DNA from 2 places in the Sporosarcina sp. Y1011 genome. Region 2 is predicted to be linked to the other one. Evidence: riboswitches for the same ligand, from Rfam matches in the RefSeq annotation. Region 2 holds a riboswitch; the other holds the start of a gene.

Region 1 (5,507 bases), 170 kb from region 2:
CCATTATAAATAAAAGTACCCTCATAAGAGAGACTTTTTTAAAGTGTCTATCTTATAGGGTACATTGTAGTTGCTTGAGGAGTTTTTTTATAGCATATAAGTGTTGCAGGTCAAGCAATTTCAGATGAACTATTAAAGTTTCGCGTATTTAGGATCAGCCACTTTTACAAGTTGCTTACCTAGATTCGTTCCTTTAAATAAACCAAGGAATGCCTCTGGTGTATTTTCAAATCCTTCAACAATTGTTTCTTCATATTTCAGTTTACCTTGCAGTAGCCATTTAGCTAAGTCAGTAAACCCTCTTTCAAAATCAGTAGAAAAATCGCCTAGGGTGAAGCCTTGCATCATAGCGCTCGTCTTAATCATAGCCGATTGAATACGTGGTCCAGCATCTTTTCCTTCTGCGTTGTAGGAAGAGATTGATCCGCATAATGGAATACGGGCATTTCGATTTAGCATAGTAAAAACAGCGTCTGAAACGTCCCCGCCGACATTATCGAAATAGACATCTACTCCGTCAGGAACGGCATTTTTAAGGTCTGTCCAAAAACTTTCTTTCTTATAATTCACAGCTGCATCAAAGCCGAGTACATTCAATAAGTAGTCAATCTTTTCATCTGAACCAGCAATACCTACTACTTTTGCCCCGTTGATTTTCGCGATTTGTCCAACTGCTGAACCAACAGCCCCGGCAGCACCAGAAACGACGACCGTTTCACCTTCTTTAGGTTTTCCGATATCAAGCAATCCAAAATATGCAGTTAAGCCTGTCAAACCGAGAATACCTAAATGTGTTGAAATAGGCGCCAACTTAGGGTCTATTTTGCGAATTTCATTTGCAGTGGCTACGGTATATTCAGCCCAACTGAGATTTCCAGTAATTACATCACCTTGTTTGAAGGCGTCCGACAGGGATTCAACCACCTCACCCACGACACCCCCAGAAATGACCTTATTCAATTCAAATGGAGCAATATATGACTTGGCATCTTGCATTCTTCCACGCATGTATGGATCTACAGACAAATAAAGCGTCCGTACTAAAATTTCATTTACTTTTGGTGAGGGAACTGAACTTTTTACAAAGGTAAAGTCTTCTTTGGTAGGCATTCCAGTGGGCCGATTTGCTAGATGAATTTCCTGTTGTATCAATTGTGTCATTGCAATTCCTCCTTTGTAGTTTGCCGAATTTGTTGGCAATAGAAACCCTAACACTCAGGAGTTACCAAGGTCAATGATTATAGCCTGGCGTCTCATTTTCATTGATTTGCTATTTTCCCGAATTGCTTTGGTGTTGGCACCGGTGTCTTAATCTCAGCAGACACCTGTGGAGGAACCCCAAAATAGTATCCAAAAGTGTTATAATTATAGTTAACTATAACTATTATGTTATTAATATGAACTAGTGGAGGACTTTAAATAAACATGAAGAAAAAGCACATACTTTTTTTGGCTTTGACCTTAATAGTGGCTTTACCAACGTCAGCTACTGTTGTATTAGCAACTAACGAGGCGGAAGTTCAAGCTGTTAAACAAAAAGAAGTCACGACTGCCGCAAAATTTACGGATATTCCAAATAGTCATTGGGCGAAAAATGAAGTTATGCAACTTGTGGAGATTGCTTCCAAAGCATCGTTTTTATCTAATGAACAGTTAGGGTACACAATGAAAATAAAGAACGTATTGCGTAATATTGGATTAACGCAATATCTTCCTGAAGGGGAAGAACGAACGGATGCATTATGAACCTCGTTCTTGGCTTAATCATAAAGAAAACACGAATTGAATAGAAGACTGCTAGGGGAGCCAATTTGGCTGAGACGCATCATGCATGTAAACCCTTCGAACCTGATCTAGTTCATTCTAGCGTAGGGAAGCAACTGAACTCTACATCAAATGAATGTAACTACGTAGAGAACAGCCGCTTTCCGATTATGGAAGGCGGCTGTTTTCTGTTCCATCGCAAATTCAATGAACTAGGGGTTTCCCATCATACACGCTTCGGCGCATTAGCTCTGTTAATGCACCGAATTCAATATTGCAATCTATCCAGTACGGATTTACTTTACTAAAAATTAAATAAAGAATGGATGATTGAAATGGAAAATAGTATTAGCAACTTGGTTGATGAACGTCAAGAGGAGCTATTGCAATTACTTGCAGATCTAGTTCAGTTTCCGACTGTCAGCCCGCCTGCAAGAAATACAGCCGAGGTGCAGCAGTATATTCAAGAGTTTTTAAAACAAGAAAAATTCGATACAGCCAGTTGGGATGTGTTCCCTGGTGATCCAAACGTGGTAGGCATAAAAAAAGGGACAGATGGAGCTCTGTTTAACAGCTTACTCATTAATGGTCATATTGATGTTGCGGAAGTTGGGGATGAAACAGAATGGACTGTGCCTGTCTTTGAACTGACAACTAAAGATGGAAATGCATATGGACGAGGAACGTCCGATATGAAAGGTGCAGTGGCAGCGACTTTACTAGCCGTAAAATTATTAAACGAACTAGGTGTGGAACTTAAAGGTGATTTGCAGATTCAGACTGTCATTGGGGAGGAAGCAGGAGAAGCTGGAACACTTTCGTGTATGGAAAAAGGCTATACAGCAGACTTTGCAATCGTCGTCGATAGTAGCGATAGTCAAATTCATGGCCAGGGTGGAGTAATAACCGGCTGGATAACGATTAAAAGTAAGGAAGTTTACCATGATGCAATGAGGATGAGTATGCTTAATGCGGGCGGAAACGTTAATGGGGCCAGTGCTATTGAGAAGATGATGAAAGTAATTGCCGGACTACAAGACTTAGAGCGTCACTGGGCCGTGACAAAACAATATCCAGGTTTTGTACCTGGTAGCAACACCATCAATCCTGCAGTTATAGAAGGCGGAAGACACGCGGCTTTTGTAGCGGATGAATGCCGGCTTTGGATCACCGTTCATTTTTATCCGAATGAAACCTATCAATCTGTGATAAATGAAATCGAGGAACATTTGAACCATGTAGCAAAAGCTGATCCATGGTTAAGAGAAAATCCCATTCACTATCGCTGGGGTGGAAAATCGATGATTGAAGAACGCGGGGAAATATTCCCTGCACTTGAAATGAATGAGGGGCATGCGGCCGTTCAACTTCTAGCATACTGTCATGAACACACCGAAAAAAGTCCCGTAATCATCGGCATGTCAAGAACAGTAACAGATGCAGGATGGATAGGCGAAGCAGGGATTCCCACAGTTATTTATGGTCCTGGGAAGTTGGAAGAGGCCCATACAGTTGATGAAAAAATAAACATTGAAGAACTAATGGCTTTTACAAAAACGCTTATGATATTTATAAATAAGTGGTGCAATTTGAAAAGAATGGAGAGCAAGTAGTCTCCCCATTCATCTAATACTATTATGCTATTATATGTTGCTTAATAAGTGAAGTCATTTCTTATGCGTCATCAAATGATTGGTATGTTTCAAGAGGTAGATGATCAAAGGATAACCTTACCTAGTGGTTTCCCGTCGAACGATGGGAGCTACTTCTGTTGCTAACATTTCAATACTTGCTGCGACTGAAGAAAACGGCAAGCCTCCGATATCCATTTGTGCAATGAAGCGTTGGTGTCCAAATAATTCGTGTTGATGAAGAATCTTCTCGACTATTTGCTGAGGGCTGCCAACAAATAGTCCGGTTTCGGGACTGGCCATATGGTCGAAATCAGAACGAGAAATTCTCGTACTCATTCCACGTTGTTTGTTCACGTACCCCCAGTAATTTGCATAGTAGGGATAGAAATCGTCTTTTGCTTGTTGTGAAGTCTTTGCTATATACGTGTGTCCTGTTACAGCTATTTTTAGATCCTCTTCAAGATGCCCTGCATCTTTGCCTGCTTGACGATACAAATCAACAAGTGGCTTAAAACGAATTGGGTCGCCGCCAAGTATGGCTAATGCTAAACCAGTTCCAAGTTTGCCTGCTCGTATTGCACTTTCAGGTGTGCCACCGACACCAACCCAAATCGGCAGTTTATCTTGAACAGGCCGGGGGGCAATCATAGAATTAGTTAGAGGCGAACGGAATGACCCATTCCAACTGACGATTTCATTCGCATTCAATTGTTGGAGAAGTCGAATATTTTCATCGAAGAGCTCGTCATAATTGTTTAATTCATGGCCGAATAACGGAAAGGATTCTACGAATGCACCACGACCTGTAATAATCTCAGCACGGCCATTCGAAATCAAATCCAGTGTTGCAAAATCCTCGAATAGACGAACGGGGTCGACCGTACTCAAAACAGTCGTTGCACTCGTCAATTTAATACGCTTTGTGTTTTGTGCCACTGCTGCAAGAACAACTGGCGGAGCCGATATTGCATAATCCAAGCGATGATGCTCACCGACACCAAAAATATCAAGTCCGACTTCTTCAGTCAACTTTCCAATCGCCATTACTTCATGAAGGCGCTGTTGAATACTTATTGTGTTTCCAGTTTGAGGATCTGGACCAAGATCCCCGAAGGTATATATTCCAATCTCAATTCCAGATTTCTTGGTTTCTTTTGGCATAGTACTCATCTCCCAAAACCTAGTTATTCTGCTTCAGAAACAAGAGTAAAACGTTCATTTATATGTTGAGGATTCTCGATTTCATCAAGAACTGCGACTGCGTAATCTGCATAACTTACGTAGCTATCACCTTTTGAATTTACCATTAAATTGTCTTTTCCTTTTTGATACGAACCCGTTCTTTTTCCTTCAGGATTGAAGAATGCTGCTGGGCTAATGAATGTCCATTTAACTCCACTCGTCTTTTGCAGATCTAGTAAGTTCTGTCCTTGATTGGAAGCAGTTGCAAAGTATTCTTTAGGGAATTCGGGTGTGTCAATTAGGCGGATGGTTTTAGCTTCATCTACAAACAAGCTACCTGCACCACCTATAACAATTAATCTTGTTTTGGGAGCGGCTTTAAACACTTCTATTAATGCTTTTCCAGCATCTACATGGAGGTGTTCTTTTCCTGCAGGAGCGCCGAATGCATTTACGACAACATCAAATTGCTGAATGTCTTCAGCTTGCAGGTCAAATATATCTTTTTCGAGAATGTTCGTTTTTTCCCCAGACATTTTTGCTGCGTTTCTAACGATAGCTGTAACTTCGTGTCCTCGGTCAATCGCTTCTTTTACAATAAGACTTCCTGCTTTTCCTGTTGCTCCGATAATTCCAATGTTCATAATAATTCCTCCAGTTTTTTTGGCACATATTTACTAATATGCTCCTAATGATTTGTAGCTATTCATGATATTAATTTAGAATGTAACTGTAATGGTTACAGTTACAACGGTAACCAAAAAATCGAATAAACTATCCAATTTTTTGTGTTAATACCGATATTAACTCTTCCATCGAAATTTCATGTAAAACAGATTCCATCGCATCTTGAGCCCGTAGTAAAATCAGTTCAAGAACAGCCTCAATATTGGCACCAACAGGGCAATTTGGATTTGGTTTTTCATG
Region 2 (5,507 bases):
ATGATGCTAACTTTATTGTCTTTTTCTACATTACAAGCGCTCAGCAGTAAAATAAGTGCGATGCATGATAGGGATAATATGATTTTCCTCAATTTTTAGTCCTCCATTTTAACAGTCGATTTTCAATGAATGTGATTCCCATGAAAAATGTAATTCCAACGAGGGTCAGTACAAGAATAGGTGCAAATACAGCTGCACCATCGAACTGAGTCATCATTCGGCGACTAAAGTATCCAAGACCAGCCTGCGCCCCGAGCCATTCCCCGATTGCTGCGCCAATCACACTCAATGTAACGGCAATCTTCAATCCTGAAAAGAAGTGGGGTAGGGCAGTGGGAACAGAATATTTCAAGAAAATATCCTGTTTTTTTGCGCCCATTGTTAAAAAAAGCTCGCGTATTTCTTTACTTCCAGAAGATAGCCCGTCGTATGTATTTACAGTAATCGGGAAAAAGGTGATGAGTACTGTAACTGCGACTTTACTCCAAATTGTGTATCCGAACCAGAGGACAAAAATAGGTGCAAGTGCAATAATAGGAATCATTTGTGAAGCTATTAAAATCGGATAGAGCGCTTTTCGAACTCTGGGACTGGAAGACATCCAAACGGCGATTGCAACTCCTGAAATAATTGAAATGACTAGTCCGATGATAATTGTTAGTAAAGTCATCGGTAAGTGCTTTAACAACAGTATTTCTTTTAGCTCCCAAAAACGGATTAAAATTTGAATAGGAGAAGGCAAGATGAATGGTTTATCGTAAAGTCTTGCACCTAGCTCCCAGATGCTACCGAATAACGCAATAATAAGAAGTGAGGTAATGTTTTTCATTGCATTACCTCACTACGTAGCGTATTTAGCAATTGTTCCTTTAGCTCAAGCAAATCCGTTCGATGTAAATCACTTCTTGTTCTAGGCCTTTCAAGTGGAACGCTGATTTCTTCGAATGTAGTAACCGGCTCATTTCTTAACAGGAAAATACGGTCTGATAAAAATAGCGCTTCTTCAACGTCATGTGTAATGAATAATACAGTAAATTGATGTATCTTCCATTGATCAATTAGCCACTCTTGCATTGATAACTTAGTTATCGCATCTAATGCAGAAAATGGTTCATCCAGCAGGAGAAGGGAATTTCCGGAAAGGACAGCGCGCAAAAAAGCGACTCGCTGTTTCATCCCGCCAGAAAGTTCCGCCGGATATTTTTTTTCTGTACCGCCAAGACCGAACTCCTTTAATAACGGTAATACCTGATTATTTGCAGACTGCTGTTTCATCCCTTTTAGTTCAAGTGGGAGACATGCATTTTCTAAAATCGTGCGCCAAGGCAGAAGCAAATCCTGCTGCGGCATATAACCGACGCTACCAAGGCGGCGGTTGTTTTGAACCCCATCGAGTGAAATGGTGCCAGAAGTAGGTTCATCTAATCCTGTTACAAGTCGGAAGATGGTACTTTTACCGGAACCACTAACCCCGATTATTGAAATGAATTCACCGGGAAGTACATTAAATGATAGATTTTCCAGTATGTTGTTGCTTGAATGATAGGCGAATGATACATTGTCAAACGATAACATTAGAGTTTTCAACCCCGGGCCACATCTGTTTCGTGTTGGCCATATCCCAAAACATATATTCATAGCGAGTTGTATTAAGGAAGATTTCTTCGAGCTTTAATAGTTCATGTTCAGGTTTTCCTTCTGCAGATTTATTCATCAAATCGATACACCAGATTGCGAGATCGCCGAAATCTTCGGACGAATACATGCGTATCCAATCACCGTATAACGGATGTTCAGCTGCGCTTGGAATCGCATTTAGCTCTTTACCTATTTCCCAGTAACTCCACGCGCATGGAAGAAGTGCAGCCATAACTTCGGCGACAGTACCGTTTTGGCTGACATGTAACATGTAGTGCGTATAGGCAAGCACGATAGGAGAGGGCTTTGCGTTTTCTAGTTCATGTTCAGAAATACCGAACCGGAGCGCATAACTACGATGTAGTACCATTTCTGTATTCAGTGTGCCATCAAGTAGCGTAGCGAACTTGCCCATTGTTTCCAAGTCGTCGGCTTTTACAGCCCCAATTGCAAAAACTTTTGCATAATCAATCAAATATAAATAATCTTGTACCATGTAGAATCTAAATTTATCGGGGTCTAGGGTACCATTGCCAATCCCTTGAACGAACGGATGGCTGTGATTCTGTCTCCAAATTGGTGTTATTTTTTCCAGTAAGCGGTCAGTAAACTTCATCTCTCCAACACTCCCTAAAATTGATAGCCAACCAAAAACCCACTCCTTGAAAAAGAAGTGGGTTGTAGACTGTCAATTGTATCTGCAAAAACAGACTGGCAGAAATATTGTGTCAGCACCTCTTCCTTACGCTGGTATTAACCAGTTCAAGTTATAAGGGTCAAGACACATGCCTCTCTCAGCTCTGTTAGAGCACCCCTAGCGGTGGATCTTATGAAATTGGATTCATCTCTAATATAAGCATAGAAAAATTGGGAGGTCAACCTTAATCTTGGAATTGAAAAAAGGAATGCATGTTTCATTTTTCTCGGTTTGTCCTGTAAAGTAGTAGAAAAGATCATTGAAAGGGGAAATGACAGTGAAGTTTTTCCATACTGCAGACTGGCATTTAGGTAAGCTTGTTCAAGGCATTTACATGACAGACGGACAACGGTATGTTCTTGACCAATTTATAGAGGCAATCATAGAGGAGAAACCCGATGCGGTCGTCATCGCAGGGGATTTGTATGACCGGGCAGTACCGCCAACAGAAGCCGTTGCGTTGCTCGATGACTTGCTCGAACGAATCACCATAGAACTAGGGACGCCGGTCCTCGCTATTAGCGGTAACCATGATAGTCCTGGGCGTCTCCATTTTGGCAGCGGATTGATGCGGGCAAACGGTTATCATATAGCCGGTCAACTGACGAAAGTTATTGAGCCGGTCGTTTTGACGGATGAATTCGGCGAAGTCCATTTTCACCTGGTTCCATTTGCAGATCCTTCCGTCGTGAAACATATACATGGAGATGAAACGATTGCGAATCATAATGACGCGATGAAAAAAGTGATAGAAGGGATTCGCCCCCAGATGTCAAATAGTGCGCGACACGTTTTTGTTGGACATGCGTTTGTAACACCTCATGGAGAAAGCGAAGACAACACAAGTGATTCGGAACGGCCACTCGCGATTGGCGGTGCGGAATACGTATCGGCACATCTTTTTGAACCGTTCCATTACACGGCACTTGGTCATTTGCATCAGGCGCATTATGTATTGAATGAGTCAGTCCGTTTTGCAGGTTCGCCGATGAAATATTCGATTTCAGAAGAACATCATAAAAAAGGTTTTTTCATTGTCGATATGGACGCTGATGGACACACCATTATTGAAAAACGTGAGTTGAAACCGGAACATGATATGCGGACGGTCGAAGGTACGATGGAAGATATCTTATTGCATCCTATAAGTAAGGATTATGTTTTCGTGAAATTGCTGGATGAAACGCCGGTTTTATTTCCAATGGAAAAAGTTCGTTCAGTCTATCCGAATGCGATGCATGTTGAGCGTAAAATGGTCAAGCTGACTGCGAATGGAGTGGACGAACAAGAGAGGACGGAACATGGTAAACACGATGATTTAGCATTATTTAAAGCATTTTACGAAGAAATGAAAGGCGAGGCAGCAGACGCGGAAACGGAAGAATTGTTTGCGCAAGTTCTCCATGAAGTTATGCAGAAGGAGGGGACGGGACTTTGAGACCTATTCAATTGACGATGACAGCGTTCGGTCCGTATAAAGGGACGGAAACAGTCGATTTCAGGGAATTGAAAGACAATCGGCTATTCGTCATTTCGGGTGCCACCGGGGCGGGAAAAACGACGATATTCGATGGTATTTGTTTTGCATTGTACGGCCAGGCGAGTGGAGAAGACCGGACGGATATCCGAGCGATGCGTAGCGACTTTGCTGACGATACAGTTCAGACGGCAGTCGAGTTGACGTTTCAGATACATAAAAGAACATACCGTATCATGCGGCAAATCCCCTATATAAAACAAGGAAACAAATCTGAAACGACTGCACGGAGCGAGTTTTATGAACTTACGGAAAACGGGGAAATACCACTGGTTGACAGGCAAATCGTTTCTGAAATCAACAAAAAGGCGGAAGAACTGATAGGTTTCACACAGGCACAATTTAGTCAGATTGTTATGTTGCCGCAAGGAGAGTTCCGAAAATTTCTAACATCTGATACAGAAAACAAAGAAACAATTATGCGCAAAATATTCAAGACGGATCAGTACCGTGAAATTGTGGAGCAGTTGAAAGGGCAGAAAGACGGTGCACAGGCGACGCTTACCAAAGAAATACAATTAAGCGAAGGGCATATTGGTCAAATAACATCCTTACTGCCGGAACGGGAATCCTCAGTTTTTACTGTCTTGGCAAATGAATATTATAACGTGAACCAAGTCGTACTAGGATTGGAGGAGGAACTCACATTTTATCAAGAAAATACAGTTATCGTTAAAAAAAGCTATGATGACGCCTATTTGAAGCATACTAAAATGCAAGAAATGTATCACGCTGCGAAAAGCATGAATGACCGCTTCGTTGAACTGCAGCAAAAAGTGACGAATTTAAATGGGTTAGAAGAACAATTGCCAATTATGGAGCGTAAAGAGCAACAGATAGTCGATGCGGAACGGGCTGTATCCATTGGTGAAATCGAGATGCAGTTTCTCTCATTGAAAGCGGAAGCTGTAACCAAATCAAATGACTTTCAGTTAGCCAAGCAAGCAGTGCAGGTTGCAACAGAAAAGATGGAAGATGCTAAACACCAATTTCATGTTGAAGAAGGAAGAAAAGTGCAACGTGAAAAACTGGCTGAAAACTTGACTCGATTAAATGACTATCTTCCGGCAGTTGCAAGTTTAGCGGCTAAAGAAGAGGCTTTAGATGTACTGAAAAAAGAAAACATTCGTTTAGAAAAAGAGCTCGCTGCATTGGTTGCGAAAACAGAAGAAGAAAATGGTAAGCTTGACAGTTTAACACTAGAAATCGATAACTTTGAAAAAAGGCTTGTTATGTATGATGAACGTATTGATCAACTAAATGAAGTGAATGAAAAATGTAAAGTGCTGGATGAATTCATCGCTATGCAAAATCGGGTGAATGTATTGGATAAAGAAAAGAGCGTCCAAGAAACGAATTATAAGACTTGTAAATCGGAATATGATGCAGTGGAACAACTGTGGTTGGATAACCAGGCAGCGATGTTGGCGGAGTCACTTATAGACGGGGAATCGTGCCCGGTGTGTGGAAGCGAAAATCATCCCGTCAAATCGCATAAAACAATTGAAGTGGTCGTATCAAGGGAACAGCTTGAGTCGAAAAAAGCTCGGCTAACAGAAGTCGAGGGGCAATTTCGAAATACGACAATCACCTATCAAAATACAGTCGAACAGGGAAATGGCATAGAATTAGAAA

The links. Region 2 has a riboswitch for thiamine pyrophosphate ahead of tenA (thiaminase II). Riboswitches for the same ligand answer to the same signal wherever they lie in the genome.
Region 1: it holds a riboswitch for thiamine pyrophosphate, as region 2 does, so the genes downstream of both, AC25Y5_RS00200 (acetylornithine deacetylase) here and tenA (thiaminase II) in region 2, are expected to answer to the same signal.

What each region holds. Positions count from the first base shown of each region.
Region 1 covers NZ_JBYHFP010000001.1:42,170-47,676, forward strand. Annotated here, with positions in the region: gene AC25Y5_RS00190 (NADP-dependent oxidoreductase) at 133-1,161, opposite strand; gene AC25Y5_RS00195 (hypothetical protein) at 1,426-1,746, shown strand; TPP riboswitch at 1,790-1,892, shown strand; gene AC25Y5_RS00200 (acetylornithine deacetylase) at 2,100-3,377, shown strand; gene AC25Y5_RS00205 (LLM class flavin-dependent oxidoreductase) at 3,495-4,559, opposite strand; gene AC25Y5_RS00210 (NAD(P)-dependent oxidoreductase) at 4,583-5,224, opposite strand; gene AC25Y5_RS00215 (Rrf2 family transcriptional regulator) at 5,355-5,507, opposite strand, start outside.
Region 2 covers NZ_JBYHFP010000001.1:210,487-215,993, forward strand. Annotated here, with positions in the region: gene AC25Y5_RS01085 (ABC transporter substrate-binding protein) at 1-92, opposite strand, end outside; gene AC25Y5_RS01090 (ABC transporter permease) at 89-829, opposite strand; gene AC25Y5_RS01095 (ABC transporter ATP-binding protein) at 826-1,575, opposite strand; gene tenA (thiaminase II) at 1,562-2,254, opposite strand; TPP riboswitch at 2,361-2,464, opposite strand; gene AC25Y5_RS01105 (exonuclease SbcCD subunit D) at 2,613-3,773, shown strand; gene AC25Y5_RS01110 (AAA family ATPase) at 3,770-5,507, shown strand, end outside.